One region of the Halopseudomonas salina genome, then DNA from elsewhere that is predicted to be linked to it. Evidence: predicted binding sites of a transcription regulator. Region 1 holds the regulator's gene; each other region holds the start of a gene.
The links. Region 1 encodes FliA, which starts transcription of late flagellar genes. Its sites were predicted from a motif close to CTAAAGTTTNNNNNNNNNNNGCCGNTAA; they were not measured.

Region 1 (3,279 bases):
GGTGCTGGCAGCAACCAGTCAGTATCAGGTGCTCAAGGCTGCTTATCACACCTACAAGGTCTGTGGCCTCAGCGGTTGCGTGTTGACCAAGGTCGACGAGGCAGCCACTCTCGGAGAAGCATTGGGTCTGGCCATGCAACAGGGTTTACCGGTAGCCTATCTGGCAGATGGCCAGCGCATACCGGATGATATTGCCAAGGCAGTGGGGCATCAGCTGGTCAGCCGCGCGGTCAGTCTGGCGGGCAACGAGGCGCCGGCAGATCAGGCCATGGCAGATGTGTTTGCCGGTATACTACACACCCAGCGGGCAAGCTAACCGAACTTATAAGAAGGTAATCAACGCAGATGGGCAGCAAACATCCGGTTCAGGTTATTGCGGTCACCGGCGGCAAGGGCGGCATAGGCAAGACCAACGTGTCAGTCAATCTCGGCCTCGCACTTGCCGATTTGGGGCGGCGTGTCGTCCTGCTTGATGCTGACCTTGGTCTGGCCAACGTCGACGTTCTGCTCGGACTCAAGGCCAAGGCGACGCTGGCTGACGTGCTGGAAGGAACCTGCGAGCTGCGCGATGTGCTGCTCAACGGCCCCGGGGGGATCCGCATCGTTCCAGCCGCTTCCGGCGCTGCCAGCATGGTCAACCTCAATCCCCAGCAGCATGCGGGTCTGATTCAGGCGTTCAGTGAAATCGGTGACAATATCGATGTGCTGATTGTCGACACCGCCGCCGGAATCGGCGATTCGGTTGTGAGCTTCGTACGCGCCTCCCAGGAAGTTCTGGTGGTTGTCTGCGATGAGCCCACCTCGATTACCGACGCCTATGCGCTGATCAAACTGCTTAATCGTGACCACGGCATGACGCGCTTTCGCGTGTTGGCCAACATGGTTCACACTCCCCAGGAAGGTCGTCTGGTGTTCAGCAAGCTGACCAAGGTCACCGATCGGTTTCTGGATGTGGCCCTGCAGTATGTTGGCGCGGTACCCTACGATGAAAACGTACGCAAGGCGGTGCAGAAACAGCGCGCGGTATATGATGCTTTCCCGCGTAGCAAGGCATCGCTGGCGATCCGCGGGATCGCACAGAAGGTGAACGCCTGGCCATTACCGGCCAATCCACGCGGCCACCTTGAATTTTTTGTCGAGCGCCTGGTGCAACAGACCGGAACAGGCCTATGACCTTAACGGCAGGTGGGGTGAGCATGTATACACGCGCACAGGGTTCCGCGGGTTCCCAGGATCGTCTGGTCGAACAGTTCGCTCCTCTGGTCAAGCGTATTGCCTACCATCTGCTGGGCCGCCTGCCGGCCAGCGTCCAGGTTGATGATCTTATACAGGCCGGCATGATCGGCTTGCTCGAAGCCTCTCGCAAGTTTGACAATTCCAAGGGCGCCAGCTTCGAGACCTATGCCGGTATCCGTATTCGTGGGGCCATGCTCGATGAGGTACGCAAGGGTGACTGGGCGCCACGTTCGGTACACCGCAATACTCGCATGGTCAGTGATGCAGTGCGCGCCGTCGAGTCGCGGCTGGGACGTGATGCCAAGGATCAGGAGATAGCTGCAGAGCTGGAAATGAGTCTTGAGGAATATTATTCGATCCTCAATGATACAGCCGGCAGCAAGCTGTTCAGCTTCGATGACCTGCTCGAATCCGGAACCCGGGCCGACGCACACGGCGACGAAGAGCCCTTTGGCGGGCTGGAGGACCAGCGTTTTCGCCAGGCTCTGGTGGAAGCAATTGACACCCTGCCCGAGCGTGAGCGTCTGCTGCTGTCGCTATATTACGACGAAGAGCTGAACCTCAAGGAAATAGGCGCAGTGCTTGGTGTCAGTGAGTCGCGCGTCAGTCAGTTACACAGTCAGTGCGCAGCGCGGCTGCGCGCCAGGCTGGGCGGATGGCGAAATGATTGATTTTGTGGTCAACATCCGGACAATGCCCACAGAACGAGAATATCGCCTGGCAGTAACAGGTACGAAGACGAACTAATGTCAGCGGAGGCAGCACGATTGGGCCACTCCGGTTACACTGGCGTCAATAAAACGTGAAAGGCTTGTTTGGCCAGTAGCTTAACGGAGTGTGACAACGCACTCTTCCTGGTGTGTACGGAGGTCGACTTGGACAAGAATATGAAAATTCTCATCGTTGATGATTTTTCAACGATGAGGCGCATCATCAAGAATTTGTTGCGCGACCTGGGGTTCACCAACACGGCGGAAGCCGATGATGGCACCTCCGCGCTGCCAATGCTGCAAAGCGGTAATTTTGACTTTCTGGTTACCGACTGGAACATGCCCGGCATGAGCGGCATCGATCTGCTACGTGCAGTACGAGCTGACGAACGCCTCAAGCATCTCCCGGTGTTGATGGTTACCGCTGAAGCCAAACGCGATCAGATCATCGAGGCCGCCCAGGCCGGTGTGAACGGTTACGTTGTCAAGCCGTTTACCGCTCAGGCACTCAAGGAAAAGATCGAGAAGATCTTCGAGCGCGTTCAGGCTAAATAACAACCGGGGTACAGGTTATGGCGTTAAGTAAGGACACCGGCCAGGCTACCGCTCAGGAATACGAACATTCCCTGAAGGACAATGCGCGGCAGTTGGTCGATCTCTTGGAGAAAGGGCAGTTCGGCGAAGCCATACTGGTCATTCACGCGATCAATCAGGCACGCGACCGCGGTCTCTATCATGAAGTGGGGCTGCTGACGCGTGCGCTGCACAACGCCATCGTCAACTTTCAGCTCGATACCAGCCAGGCGCTGGGTGATGATGTTGAAGCCACGCGTATCTCGGATGCCTCGGATCGGTTGGACTATGTCGTGACACTCACCGACAAGGCGGCCAACCGCACCATGGATCTGGTTGACGCCAGTGCGCCTATCGTTGCCAATCTGGGCCAGGAAGCCGCTGCACTGCGCACCGACTGGGAACGTCTGCAGCGACGCGAAATGGCCGCCGGCGAATTCCGCGACCTGTACAAGCGCATGGGTGACTTTCTGGAGAAAACCGAAAGCTCAGCCACCCAGGTCAGCGGTCAGTTGAATGAGATTGTCATGGCTCAGGATTATCAGGACCTCACCGGTCAGGTGATCAAGCGGGTGATTACTCTGGTGCATGACGTCGAGGAAAGCTTGCTGGATCTGGTACGCATGGCCGGTCAGGTGGATCGTTTTGCCGGCATAGAGCATCAGAAAGCCACCCCCGAAGCAAAAAAAGTGTCACCCAAGGGTGAAGGTCCGCAGATTCATGCCGATAAAAGAGAAGATGTTGTCTCAGGGCAGGATGA
Region 2 (3,279 bases), on a different contig from region 1:
GCCTTGACTGCCCCATTCACACCGTTCTGCAGACGAGCAATCATCTGCTCGATTTCCTCGGTGGATTGCTGGGTTCTTCTCGCCAGCGTTCTGACTTCATCGGCTACCACTGCAAAGCCACGACCCTGTTCACCCGCCCGCGCAGCCTCAATGGCAGCGTTGAGAGCCAGCAGGTTAGTCTGCTCGGCGACACCTTTAATTACCTCAAGTACCCGACTGATAGAAGAGCTGTCATCGGCCAGTTGGTTAATCGCCTTGACCGAGTTCTCGATCTCGTTGGCCAGCTTCTCGATACCATCGACGGAGGACTCCACCAACTGCCGGCCGGCCATGGTTTCCTTGCTCACCAGTCCGGCACTGGTCACGGCACTGGCGGCGCTGCGCGCCACTTCCTGGGACGTGGCCGACATCTCGTTCATGGCGGTCGCTACCTGTTCGATCTGCGAGCGTTGCGAGGCGACTGCGCGACTGCTCTCCCCCGAAATTGTCTCTACCTGCTGCGACTGCTGATCCACTTGACCGGCCGTCTGGCTGACCTGCGTGATCAGATCCCGAATCCGTCGTACGGTATGGTTGAAATCCGTTGCCAGTGCGCCAAGCTCATCCCGACTGTCGACCTCGACATGTACCGTCATGTCGCCATCGGCCACCTGGCCCATCAATGCGGACAGCCGCTTCAGGGTTCGCCGCGTAGCCATGTAGAAACCGGCATAGAGATAGATAATCAGCAAACCGACAGCTGACAGGGAGATGATCAGCACAGTCATGGCCTGAATATTTTCGCCTAGCCGCTTGGCCAGAACCTCCCCCAGCGTCTCGAGTACCGCCCCATTGAAAGCGTAGGTTTTGTCAATTTCAGCGGTTAGCTGATTAAAATAATCCAGCCAGTTTCCGCTGAGCGTGCTGGCCAGGATGATATCGTCTTCGAAGATACGTGCGGCGGTGTCGAGACTTTCCAGACTGACCTGTCCTGAACCACGCAGCCCGCTGAGCTCATCTCCCGACAGCACCAGGTCCAGAGTCTGCGCGTAATCACCGCGAAGCGTCTGCATGCTTTCAAACAGATCGTCCATATCGCGACTGGCATCGGAATTCAGATAGCCCAGACCAATGGAATAAGAACCAACGGCACGCCCGGCGCCAAGTGTCTGGGTAATCACAGGCGTCACGTTGATCAGCAAATCGGAAAGCTGGCGGATATTGCGATCATAATCCTGGGGCAATCCAGCATAAGCAGCGCTAAAACCCAGTAGAGAGGACAGTTCGCCGAGCGCAAGACTGGTCAATGCCCCGCGATTGCGGACCGACTCCTGACCAGCCTGTTCGTAGGCCTGTATCAGTTCGTCACGCTTGGTCACCAGGTCGCCTGCCTGCGGGTCATCCGGATCAAGATCCAGACCTTGCAGCGCATCCACTACCTGCTTGCGCAAAACCGCTGTGCGCTGCTCCAGATCCGCTGCGAACTCGCCTTGCCCTAGCTGACCGAGCACAACGTCCAGATCACGCAGCATTTCTGCATCGCGCATGATTGACAGATTCTGCTCAACCAGTGTCATGCCATCGAGGGCGCGCTGGGTAATCTTGACCCGTTCATATGCCTGCTCCACCAGCATGCTGCTGACGATACCTAGAGGCACAAAAAACAGGACGCTGATCAGGCAGAACTTCATGCCATAACTCAAACGGTTCATCAACGCTATGGCGGGGGCCATCAGACTATTCACGCATCCATCTCCTCAAATACGTATCTTCTGCCGTACACACATCAAAACGCGTCGGCAAAAACCTGTGATCAGGCCTTGTGTTTATTATATCGGCGGGGCGAACACCACCTTTCGCATTCCACAACCCGCCGTGCAAGCAGTACAGGAGCTGTTCTGATTGTCTCATACTGAGCTATCGGCAATACGACTGACATCTTTAACCGAACAGGCTGATGAATGCTATACAGGCCGCCCAGACCAAGAGACTTCGAGCAAGTAGTGCACGCACCGGTTGCAGGACTGCCGACGCTGTACCGGTGACTCTCTGCTCATCACCCAGGGCTGCGGCAATGCAATCGGACACCACCTGGTCAGCGCTAACCTCCCAGCGCAGCACCCAACTGTTCACCAACCCCAGTGTTCGCTCAAAATCCCCCACCAGGGCCAGACTCAGTGCAAAAAGACGCGCCGGCAACCATTCCAGTGCATGGATCATGCGCCTGACCGCTGGCAGAGCAGGATGCTCGGATCGTAATTGGAAACGCTCCAGCAGCCGATAACCCAGGGCTCCCAGAGGCCCGAGCAACAGGTACCAGAAAACCGGGGTCACATAATCCCGGAAGGTCGCACAGCCCACACTGGCGTCCACTCCACGCAACAGATCAGAAGGTCCTTCACCGTCAAGGTCCAGGTCTCTACGGGCAATGTGGTAAGCCGCTTCCTGGTCACCTCGTTGCCAGGCTTGCTCGAATGATGCTGCCATTGAACCGAGGGAATCGTGACGGCCGATAGCGACCAGCAGCAGAGCGACATGTGCTGCCAAGGTCAACAGGCCGTAAAGCTGCCCTTCCAGCCCCCATAAAACAAAGACGGCTAGCAACATCGGCAATGCCAGCAGCGCCAGCGTTTGCCATATAGGGCGCGGCTGCTCACCCTCAACGATCCTGCGTACCCACAAGCCGGCGGCATCGACGGGAAAACCGTGGCGCCATGGAGTGAAGCGAATAATGAGTCCGACCAGCAAAAGAACCAGAAAACTCACGCTGCGCCCCCCCCTGTCTGGTTGACCAGATCGCCCAGAAAACGACGCCATTCGAAGGCGGGTCCGGGGTCGGTTTTGCGACCCGGCGCAATGAACTCATGACCGGTAATGCGGTACGGCGTAATAGCCGGATAAGCCGACCGCAGAGCCTGAGTCAGCTCCAGTAGGCTGGAGTACTGAGCCTCCGCATAGGGCTGAGTATCGGTACCCTCCAGTTCGACGCCGATTGAGAAGTCATTACAATCAGTGCGCCCGGCATAAAGTGACGCACCTGCGTGCCAGGCACGGTCCAGACAGGAGACAAACTGGGTGACTTTCCCATTCCGCTCGATGAGAAAATGCGCCGAAACGCGCAGAGCAGCTATGGTGGCGAAGTAGGGATGCTCCAGGGGGTCGAGAGCCCCCCTGAAAAAGGCCTGGACAAACCCACCACCAAACTGCCCGGGCGGCAGACTGATATTATGGATAACCAGTAAAGAAATGCTCTCCGCCGGGGGACGAGCATTGCAGTGGGGCGAGGGGCAGATGTCTACG
Region 3 (3,279 bases), 220 kb from region 1:
GATCGCAACCGTTGTGCTTGCCGCGCAATTTGAAACCTATATCTGGGTAGTCATGGGTACCACCCTGGGCATGATGCTGGCCAACGTACCGGTGGTGTTCCTGGGCAATGCCGCCGCCGCGAAACTGCCTCTGGGCATCATCCGCAGTGTTGCGGCCTTCGCCTTTTTGCTGATGGGTCTGTATGCCGGCTGGCTGGCATTGACAGCGGGCTAGGTGCTGAAAAGCCGGAAGCGCTACTGGCGACTTCCGGCTTTTCGGTTCTTGCGCTTGCTACAGGTGATGCGCTCAGCGATTGGGCTGAGGCGTCATCCGCAGGTAAGGCTTGACCTTGCGGTAGCCTTTCGGGAAGCGACGCTTGATCTCTTCCTCGTCCTGAAGGGACGGCACAATGACCACGTCATCACCGTCGACCCAGTTGCCCGGGGTGGCGCACTTGTAATTGTCGGTGAGTTGCAGGGAGTCGATAACCCGCAGGATCTCGTTGAAGTTACGCCCCGTACTGGCCGGATAGGTGATCATCAATCGGACCTTCTTGTTCGGGTCGATTATGAATAGCGAGCGCACCGTCAATGTGTCGCTGGCATTGGGGTGAATCAGGTCATAGAGATCCGAGACCTTGCGGTCATGGTCGGCAATGATCGGAAAGTTCACCACGGTAGCCTGGGTCTCATTGATGTCGTCGATCCAGCGAGTGTGTGACTCGACCGGATCTACCGACAAGGCTATGGCCTTGACGCCGCGTGCGGCGAACTCGTCTTTCAGCTTGGCTGTCAGGCCCAGTTCGGTGGTGCAAACCGGTGTGAAGTCCGCCGGATGCGAAAACAGCACGACCCAGCTGTCTCCAATCCAGTCATGAAACTTGATGGGGCCCTCACTGGAATCCTGCTCGAAGTTGGGTGCTATATCGCCGAGTTTGATACTCATGTCTTTATCTCCATTTAATGTGAAGCCGACCGCTGCGGCTGGCTACAGCCTAGACAGACTTCCCGCTTTTTGCCTGTTCCGCTGCAGCCGCCGCTCATTGGTAGGTCTGGATCTGTCAGCGCTTGGCTGACGATTCATACAAGGGTTTGACCCTGGGTATGGTCGCTCGCAGGGTTTCAATTCGACCGCCAGTGGAAGGGTGAGTGCTGAGAAACTGCGGAGGGCTGCCCTGAGAGGCGCTGGCCATTTTCTGCCAGAGGCTTACTGCCGCTTCCGGTGCGTACCCGGCGCGTGCAGCAAGCTCCATGCCGATCAGATCGGCTTCGGTTTCATTTGAACGGCTGTTGGGCAGCATCAGGCCGTATTGCACAGCGGCATCGGCCACCTGCATGCTGCCCTCACCCAGGCCGAGTAGGGCGCCAGCGATCTGGGTGCCCATCTGTGAAGTATAGGCGCGGGAAATCGCTTCCCGGCCGTGCTCGCGCAGGGCGTGGGCAATCTCGTGACCCATGATCTGAGCTATCTCGGCATCAGTCAGTTTCAGCTTGTCGACTATGCCGGTATAAAACAGAATCTTGCCGCCTGGAGCCGCGCTGGCGTTGATCTGATCGCTCTTGATCAGATTGACCTCCCAATTCCAGTTTTTCGCTTCTGGCCGGAAGTGGGTTACCTGGGGTATCAGGTGGTTGGAGATGCGGCGCAGGCGATTGAGCATCGCCTTGTCAGTATTCAGGAGGCCCTTGGAGCGCGCCTCGGCCAGCTGTTTGGCGTAAGACTGTGCGGCCATCTTGTCGACTTCGTCACTGGAGAGGCCGCCGAACATGTATTGGGTACGGTCAACGCCTACGGCACCGCCCTGGGTAGTTTGCACTGCCTGGCACCCGGTCAGTATCAGCAGAGGGAGCAAGAGTAGTATGAGACGACTGCGCATTTGGGAATAATCCTGTGTTATGAATTCGACCGATCGAGTCGTTTGATTCGATTGTTTGGTCAGCAGTGTGCACTAGATAGGTACCTGCCAACCGATTATAAATGCCTATCCGTTGAAAATGGTGCTGAAGATCCGCATGTGCCAGCCGATAACGCTATAGGGAATATGTCCAGCCGGGGTAACGCATGAAATTCAAATCCATTCAGTCAGCCATTGTAGTACTTGCTGGGGCTTGCCTGTTCGCTGCAGTTGGTCTGGTCACGCTGTACAGCATCAACTCTGCGAACCGCAGTCAACAATTTGTGCAGGATAGCAGCCGTGAGCTGATCGAGCGCCAGGTCAGGGAGCGACTCACCGCTGTCGCCACCGCTGAAAGTCAGCGCATTCGCCGGCGCTTGAGCGACCCCTTCATGGTTGCCGATCAACTCTCCCAGCTTAACCGCTTGCTGGGTGAACTGGAGCCCGATGGTTTGTCCACACTGATGATGAGCCGGGAGGAAATGGTCCGGGTGTTGCGCAATACCCTGGTGCAGAACCCCGAGCTGTTAGGCGTGTACGTCGGCTGGGAACCCAATGCGTTTGATGATCTCGACCAGTACTTTGAAGGTATCGAAACCGACGGTTACGACGGCACCGGCCGTTTCATGCCCTGGTGGTTCCGCGACGACAACGGAGAGCCGCAGCTGGACGCCTTGTCTGACCTTGAGAGCGAGACGCTCACGGCTACCGGCGTGCGGGAGGGCGAGTACTATCTGTGCCCGCGCGATACCCTCAAGCCCTGTGTCGCCGATCCTGCCCCCTATGACCTGGGTGGCAAGCAGGTCATGTTGTCCTCGTTCACTGTCCCGATTATGTCCGAGGGTGAGTTCCGCGGAATAGTGGGGGTGGATCTGTCACTGGACTTTATCCAGCAGACACTCCAACAAAACAACGCCGGCCTCTTCAACGGCCTTGGCGACCAGGCGCTGATCAGCAGTAATGGCAGGCTGGTTGCCTATACCGGTGATGACGCCCGGCCCGGTGACCCTGCGAGTAATATCCTTGATGCCAATGAGCTGGCCAATATTCAGGCTCTGGGTGATGAGCTGATTTACGATGTGGACCAAGCGGGTGGCCATATCGAACTGGTGATGCCGGTTCCTATTGGCGATACGGGCACACGTTGGACCTTGCTCATCACCTTGCCGTTGGATGCCGTCATGAGCGATGTGGCTACGCTGACCAACGAAATGAAAACCCGTCAGGCAAGCGATACCGCAACGCTGATAGCCATTGGCGTTGTTGTGGCCCTGGGCGGTTTGCTGGTGATGGTGCTACTGGGGCTCAGCCTGTCGCGTCCAGCGCGTCGCCTGGTAGCCATGCTGGATAATATTGCCCAGGGGGAGGGTGACCTGACCAAGCGCCTGACGGTAGATCGGGGTGA

Region 2: a site for FliA is predicted at 1,811-1,838, ahead of IEV54_RS00960 (methyl-accepting chemotaxis protein). Genes of this name have one in related genera too.
Region 3: a site for FliA is predicted at 1,981-2,008, ahead of IEV54_RS09230 (methyl-accepting chemotaxis protein). Genes of this name have one in related genera too.

Annotation. Positions count from the first base shown of each region.
Region 1 is NZ_BMFF01000003.1:180,519-183,797, reverse strand. It holds gene flhF (flagellar biosynthesis GTPase FlhF) at 1-316, shown strand, start outside; gene fleN (flagellar synthesis regulator FleN) at 346-1,173, shown strand; gene IEV54_RS08220 (RNA polymerase sigma factor FliA) at 1,170-1,907, shown strand; gene IEV54_RS08215 (chemotaxis response regulator CheY) at 2,124-2,501, shown strand; gene IEV54_RS08210 (protein phosphatase CheZ) at 2,519-3,279, shown strand, end outside.
Region 2 is NZ_BMFF01000001.1:200,250-203,528, reverse strand. It holds gene IEV54_RS00960 (methyl-accepting chemotaxis protein) at 1-1,724, opposite strand, end outside; gene ampE (regulatory signaling modulator protein AmpE) at 1,921-2,745, opposite strand; gene ampD (1,6-anhydro-N-acetylmuramyl-L-alanine amidase AmpD) at 2,742-3,279, opposite strand, start outside.
Region 3 is NZ_BMFF01000003.1:395,782-399,060, reverse strand. It holds gene IEV54_RS09245 (TMEM165/GDT1 family protein) at 1-214, shown strand, start outside; gene IEV54_RS09240 (peroxiredoxin) at 287-925, opposite strand; gene IEV54_RS09235 (M48 family metallopeptidase) at 1,041-1,856, opposite strand; gene IEV54_RS09230 (methyl-accepting chemotaxis protein) at 2,042-3,279, shown strand, end outside.